DNA from 3 places in the Streptomyces sp. MUSC 14 genome. Region 1 is predicted to be linked to each of the others. Evidence: riboswitches for the same ligand, from Rfam matches in the RefSeq annotation. Region 1 holds a riboswitch; each other region holds the start of a gene.

The links. A riboswitch is a leader RNA that binds a small molecule or an ion and turns the genes downstream of it on or off. The one in region 1 is predicted to bind S-adenosylmethionine.
Region 2: it holds a riboswitch for S-adenosylmethionine, as region 1 does, so the genes downstream of both, thrC (threonine synthase) here and BIV25_RS54350 (putative leader peptide) in region 1, are expected to answer to the same signal.
Region 3: it holds a riboswitch for S-adenosylmethionine, as region 1 does, so the genes downstream of both, BIV25_RS12795 (aminotransferase class V-fold PLP-dependent enzyme) here and BIV25_RS54350 (putative leader peptide) in region 1, are expected to answer to the same signal.

The regions. Positions count from the first base shown of each region.
Region 1 is NZ_MLYN01000023.1:158,991-161,235, forward strand. Features, by position in the region: gene BIV25_RS14925 (DUF1684 domain-containing protein) at 1-771, shown strand, start outside; SAM riboswitch class IV at 862-975, shown strand; gene BIV25_RS54350 (putative leader peptide) at 1,010-1,126, shown strand; gene BIV25_RS14930 (ABC transporter substrate-binding protein) at 1,379-2,245, shown strand, end outside.
Region 2 is NZ_MLYN01000022.1:95,726-97,970, reverse strand. Features, by position in the region: gene BIV25_RS13570 (MoaD/ThiS family protein) at 1-61, opposite strand, end outside; gene thrC (threonine synthase) at 58-1,341, opposite strand; SAM riboswitch class I at 1,359-1,506, opposite strand; gene BIV25_RS13560 (glucosyl-3-phosphoglycerate synthase) at 1,691-2,245, shown strand, end outside.
Region 3 is NZ_MLYN01000021.1:51,260-53,504, reverse strand. Features, by position in the region: gene BIV25_RS12800 (Lrp/AsnC family transcriptional regulator) at 1-106, shown strand, start outside; gene BIV25_RS12795 (aminotransferase class V-fold PLP-dependent enzyme) at 143-1,504, opposite strand; SAM riboswitch class IV at 1,649-1,765, opposite strand; gene trpD (anthranilate phosphoribosyltransferase) at 1,831-2,245, opposite strand, start outside.

The DNA.
Region 1 (2,245 bases):
GAGTGGTACCGCGCCCAGGAGGCCCGGCTCGCCGACCCGCACGGGTTCCTGGCGATCACCGGCCAGCACTGGCTCGACGACCGGCCCCAGCGCTTCCCGGACGCGCCCGGCGCATGGCGCACCGGCACCGACGGGGTCGTCGTGGACCTCGACGACGGCGAGGAACTGGTCGTCGACGGAACGCCGGTGCACGGTGAACACCGCTTCGGCTTGCTTCCCGAACGCGGTGGCGTCAACGCCGTCTGGGCAGACGCCGTCATCGAGGTCGCCCGGCGCGGCGGGCACGACATCGTGCGCCCGCGGCACCCGGACGCGCCGTTGCGCACGGCCTTCACCGGAACGCCCGCCTACGCCCCCGACCCACGCTGGGCGGTGACGGGCCGCTACATCCCCTTCGACACGCCACGACCAACCACCGTGGGCGCCGCGATCGAGGGCCTTGAGCATGTCTACGACGCTCCGGGCCGGGTCGAGTTCGAGCTGGACGGGCGCCGGCTGTCACTCACCGCGTTCCCGGGACACGGCCTGGGTCGGCTGATGGTGCTGTTCACCGACGCGACCTCCGGGGTCACCACCTACGCCGCCAACCGCTCCCTGTCCCTGGAGCCGCCCGCCGCCGACGGCACGGTCGTCCTGGACTTCAACCGCGCCGCGAACCTGCCGTGCGCCTACACGGACCTCGCCACCTGCCCGCTGCCCCCGGCCGAGAACCGGCTGCCGGTGGCAATCGAGGCCGGCCAGAAGATCCCCCGCGAACGCGGCGGCTCCTGAGCCGGACGCACTTGCGCCCCCGAACTGCCCTGACAGGGCGTTCTTTTGCGCCATTGACGTACGACAAGACCGCTCCGTACGATCACGAACGGCATTGAGTGTCAGCGTCAAGCCCTGGCTCGCTGACCGGCAACCCTCCCGCGCGGTGGGGTGCTCCAGGTGAAAGCCCGGCGGGATCACCGACGATCTCCGCAAGCGCGTGGCCCCGTGACCGGGGCCGGACATGTGGAGGACAGCTATGCGGCACGGTGGTGACCTCAGCGCCCGTTTCGCCGGCGCCACCGTTTTCTCCCGGCTGTCGCGTCGGCGCCACATCGACCTCAAGCGCTCGACCAGCTGTCTCTGTCAGGCCTGACGGGCCTTTTCGCCGCTGGTCGCAGTCCGACAGGAGTCCTCGCCGCGTCCGTCTGCGCCTGATCCCCGATTTCCCCTGATCCCCGTCTGCACAGCGTTCCCCCGGCGTCGGCATCGCACCGACCGGGGCCGCACGCCCACGCACGGCCGTGTCCCGTACCACCACCGTGCCTGGTGACACGAGTAGGAGAAGCCCTCCGTGATTGCACTTTCCCATGTCAGAAACTCTCGGTGGGCGGCGCTGACCGCCCTTGTGACCACCAGCGCTCTGCTCACCGCCTGCGGATCGGGCGGCGGCGAAGCAGGCAGCGGCACCGGGCGGCCCAAGTCCGGCGGTACCCTGGCCTTCGCGGTGGGTTCGGACTCCGGCTGCGTGGATCCGCAGCAGGTCGCCAGCAACGAGACCATCTACTCGGTGCGCCAGATCGTGGACTCCTTGACGGACCAGGACCCGAAGACTGGCAAGATCGTGCCGTGGCTGGCGAAGAGCTGGGACGTCAGCTCCGACGCCACGACGTTCACCTTCCATCTGCGCTCGGGCGTCACTTTCAGCGACGGATCGAAACTGACCGCGCAGGTAGTCAAGGACAACTTCGACGCGGTGCCGAAGCTCGGTGCCCTGGGCACTCTCGCCGAGGGCTACCTGAGCGGCGTCAAGAGCACCACGGTGGTCGACCCGCTCACCGTGAAGGTGGCCTTCAGCCAGCCCAACGCCCAGTTCCTGCAGGCTACTTCGACGCACTCGCTCGGCATCGAGTCCTCGGCCAGCGCGAAGAAGACCCCACAGCAGAAGTGCAGTGAGGGCGTGATCGGTTCCGGGCCTTTCGTGCTGAAGCAGTACGTGCAGAACCAGTCGCTCACCCTCGCCAAGCGCACCGGATACGCCTGGGGTTCCGCGCTGTGGACCAAGAAGGGTGAGGCGTACCTGGACAAGCTGGTGTTCAAGGTCGTACCGGAGGCGGGCGTACGGGCGGGCAGTCTCCAGTCCGGCCAGGTGGACGCGATCAGCAGCGTCGGCAAGGCCAACGAGGCGGCGCTCAAGGGCGGTCAGGTCACTCTCCAGCGACGGGCCAACCCCGGCGTGGTGTTCGGTCTGGGCCTCAACAACTCACGGCTGGAT
Region 2 (2,245 bases), on a different contig from region 1:
CCTCGGCCTGGCCGCCGGTGTAGGTGCGCAGGATGGTGGGGATGCGAACGGTCACGCTCATGCGAGGCCAGCCTCTCGGAAGGAGTCCAGGGTCGGACGGATGGTGGCGGTGAGACCCGTGCCGGCCACCGCGTCGAGGGTCTTCAGGCCGTCGCCGGTGTTGAGGACGACCGTGGTCTTCGTCGGGTCCAGGACACCGGCCTCGACCAGCTTGCGGGTGACGCCGACCGTCACGCCGCCCGCCGTCTCGGCGAAGATGCCCTCGGTGCGGGCCAGCAGCTTGATCGCGTCGACGACTTCCTCGTCCGTCACGTCCTCCACCGCACCGCCGGTGCGGCGGGCGATGTCCAGCACGTACGGCCCGTCGGCCGGGTTGCCGATGGCGAGGGACTTGGCGATGGTGTTCGGCTTCTGCGGGCGGACCACGTCGTGCCCGGCCTTGAAGGCCGTCGACACCGGCGAGCAGCCCTCGGCCTGCGCACCGAAGATCTTGTACGGCCTGTCCTCGACCAGCCCGAGCCCGATCAGCTCCTTCAGCCCCTTGTCGATCTTCGTCAGCTGGGAGCCGGAGGCGATCGGGATCACGATCTGGTCCGGCAGCCGCCAGCCGAGCTGCTCGCAGATCTCGTACGCCAGCGTCTTGGAGCCCTCGGCGTAGTACGGCCGCAGGTTGACGTTGACGAAGCCCCAGCCCTCGCCGGCCGGGTCGCCGATCAGCTCGGAGCAGAAGCGGTTCACGTCGTCGTAGTTGCCCTCGATGCCGACGAGCTCGCCGCCGTAGACCGCGGCCATGACGATCTTGCCCTGCTCCAGGTCGTGCGGGATGAACACGCAGGAGCGGAAGCCGGCGCGGGCGGCGGCGGCGCCGACGGCACCGGCCAGGTTGCCCGTGGAGGAGCAGGACAGGGTGGTGAAGCCGAAGGCGCGGGCGGCCTCCAGGGCCTGGGCGACGACGCGGTCCTTGAAGGAGTGCGTCGGGTTGCCGGAGTCGTCCTTGACGAACAGGCCACCGGTGATGCCCAGTTCGCGGGCGAGGTTGTCGGCCTTGACGAGCTTGGTCCAGCCGGGGTTGATGTTCGGCTTGTCGGCGACGTCGGCCGGGACGGGCAGCAGGGGGGCGTACCGCCAGATGTTCGCGGGGCCGGCCTCGATGCGGGCCCGCAGTTCCTCGGTGCCGTAGGCCGAGAAGTCGTAGGCGATCTCCAGCGGGCCGAAACACTCCTCGCACGCGAAGACCGGGCCGAGCGGGACACGGTGACCGCACTCGCGACAGCTCAGCGCCGCGGCCGGACCGAGGTCGACGGGGGAGGTGGAGGTGCTTGCAACTGTCTGCACAGCCATGGAGGCGAGGCCCTTTCTCCTCATCTTCCTCACGACGCATCTCGCCGTGAGACGGATTTGGCACCTTCCCTAGCCGGGAGCCTCGCCACGTCAACGTGACAAGAACCGACTGGAGGGTTGCCGGGGCTTCATCGGGCCGTGTCCCTCTGCCCCTCTGGATGAGCGGTATGCGGTTGTATGAGCAGTTGTACGCACGAATCGTGCTGCGCGCGCGACCCCGACATGCGATGGTCACCGGCGTTGTTCAAGACTGTAACCGAAGGCCAGGACAGTTGAGATAGTCGTCCGAACCGCGAGATGGATCACACAGCCACCACCTGTGATCACGAACAGTGAGGAGCCGCAGAGCGTGCTGGAAGAAGTAGAGCGCTGGCTGGCCACCCACTCCTGGTCCGTGACCGACCGCCCGCTCCAGCGGATACTGGCCGCCAAGCAGCGTACGGGGCAGACGATCAGCGTCGTGCTGCCCGCGCTCGACGAGGAGGAGACCGTCGGCGACATCGTCACGGTCATCCGGCGCGAGCTGGTCGAGCGGGTCCCGCTCGTCGACGAGCTCGTCGTCGTCGACTCCGGCTCCACCGACCGCACCTCCGAGGTGGCCGCCGCCGCGGGCGCCCGGGTCGTCCACCGGGACACGATCCTGCCGCGCATCCCGGCCGTCCCCGGCAAGGGCGAGGTGCTGTGGCGCTCGCTCCTCGTGACCCGCGGCGACATCATCTGCTTCGTCGACGCCGACCTGCGCGAGTTCTCCGCCGACTTCGTCTCCGGCATCGTCGGCCCCCTCCTCACCGACCCCGGGATCTCGCTGGTGAAGGCCATGTACGACCGTCCGCTCGCCGGTGCCGCCGGGCAGGGCGGCCGGGTCACCGAGCTGATGGCCCGCCCGCTGCTCAACATGCACTGG
Region 3 (2,245 bases), on a different contig from region 1:
GATCAGCAAGATTCCCGGCGTCGAGGGCACGGACACGCATGTGGCGTTCCGGACGTACTCCCAGCACGACCTTGAGGCGGCGTTCTCCATCGGGCTGGAGAGCTGACCGGACGGACGCCGCCTCGGCCGGAGGGCCGGACCCTCACACCGCCGGGACGCAGCGGCCGTCCTCCGTGCGGTACTGCCACTTGGCACCCTCGGTCACCAGTTCCCGCACGGCGGTCACGAAGCGCTCGACGTGCTCGTCCGGCGTGCCCGCGCCGAAGCTGACGCGGATGGCGTTGAGGGACTTCTCGCCGGGGGCCGCCTCCGGAGCGCCGCACTCGCCCTGGGTCTGGGGGTCGCTGCCGAGCAGGGTGCGGACCAGGGGGTGGGCGCAGAAGAGGCCGTCACGGACGCCGATGCCGTACTCGGCGGAGAGCGCGGCGGCGAAGTGGGAGCTGTTCCAGCCCGCCACCACGAAGGAGAGCACGCCGACCCGCGGGGCGTCGTCGCCGAACAGGGACAGCACCCTCACCTGCGGCACCTCGGCCAGACCCGCGCGGACCTTCGCGATCAGGTGCTCCTCACGGGCCACCAGGTTCTCCCAGCCGGCCTCGGCGAGCGCCTTGCAGGCCGACGCGATGGAGTAGGCGCCGATGACGTTCGGGGAGCCCGCCTCGTGCCGGGCGGCGCTCTCGTGCCACTCCACGGCCACCGACCCGTCAGGCCGCCGGGTGACCGTGCGGCTGGCGCCGCCGCCCGCGAGGTACGGCTCGGCCGCGCGCAGCCAGTCGGCGCGGCCCGCGAGGACGCCGGAGCCGAAGGGGGCGTACAGCTTGTGCCCGGAGAAGGCGACCCAGTCGACGTCCAGGTCGCGCACGTCCACCCGGTGGTGCGGGGCCAGCTGGGCGGCGTCCAGGACGATCCGGGCGCCGTGGGCGTGTGCGGCGGCGGCGAGCTCGCGCACCGGCCACAGCTCGCCGGTGACGTTGGAGGCGCCGGTGACGCAGACCAGGGCCGGGCCGTACGGGTCGCGGTCGGCGAGAGCCCGCTCCAGGGTCTCGACGGCCTGGCGCGGGGTGCGCGGCGCGTCGAGGTAGGTGACCCGCGCGTCCTGCCAGGGCAGCAGGGAGGCGTGGTGCTCGGTCTCGAAGACGAAGACCTGGCAGCCGGCGGGCAGGGCGCGGGCGAGCAGGTTGAGCGAGTCCGTGGTCGAGCGGGTGAAGACCACCTGGTCGTCGGCGCGGCAGCCGAGGAACTCGGCGACCGTCCTGCGGGCGTTCTCGAACAGGTCGGTCGAGAGCTGCGAGAGGTAGCCGGCACCGCGGTGGACGCTGCCGTAGTACGGCGCGTAGGCGGCGACGTCGTCCCAGACGCGCTGGAGCGCGGGGGCGCTGGCCGCGTAGTCGAGCGCCGCGTAGGTGACTTCGCCTCCGGTCACGAGCGGGACGGTGACATCCCGTCCCAGAACGGGCAGCGGGGCACAAACGGACTGGGCAGCGGCGACGGCGGAGACAGACATGGGTGGACTCCCGTGAGGACGTACGGCAGCAAGGCGTACGGAAAGAAGAGAAAGAGGGGGTGCGGAGGCGGGGCTCGGCGGCCCTATCGCATTCGCTTGCTCACGGAAGGCTCCTCGACGACCAGGACCCCTGGTTTGCCGAGGGGTCCGCGCTTGCCGTGGACCTCGCTGCCCACGACCTGGTCCTCACCCGGGGCACCCCGCCACGGACGGAGGGTTGCCGGACAGTCGGCCGGGGCCTCATGACTGTCACTCATGACCTGGTTCAGGAAACTACGTCAACTGATCGTCGTCCCGCAACCCTGGTCCGGATCGCGGGACGCTCGTCATGACCGCTGTGCGTTGGTCGCCGCCACCCAGCGCTCCAGCGCCCCCTTCGCCGCACCCGAGTCGATGGACTCGACGGCCCGGGCCATACCGGCGCCGAGCTGTTCGGCGAGCGGGGCGTCCGTCGGGTCCAGGGCGACGAGGGCCGCCGCCGAGTTCAGTACGACGGCGTCCCGCACCGGGCCCCGCTCGCCGTCCAGCAGCCGCCGGGCCACGTCCGCGTTGTGGGCCGGGTCGCCGCCGCGCAGGGCCTCCACGGGGACGAGGCCGATGCCCACCTCGCGGGGGTCGAAGACCTCCTCGGTGACCTTGCCGTCCCGCACGACCCAGACATGGGACGTGGCCGTCGTCGTCAGCTCGTCCAGGCCGTCGTCACCGCGGAAGACCAGCGCGGAGTTGCCGCGCTCCGCGAGC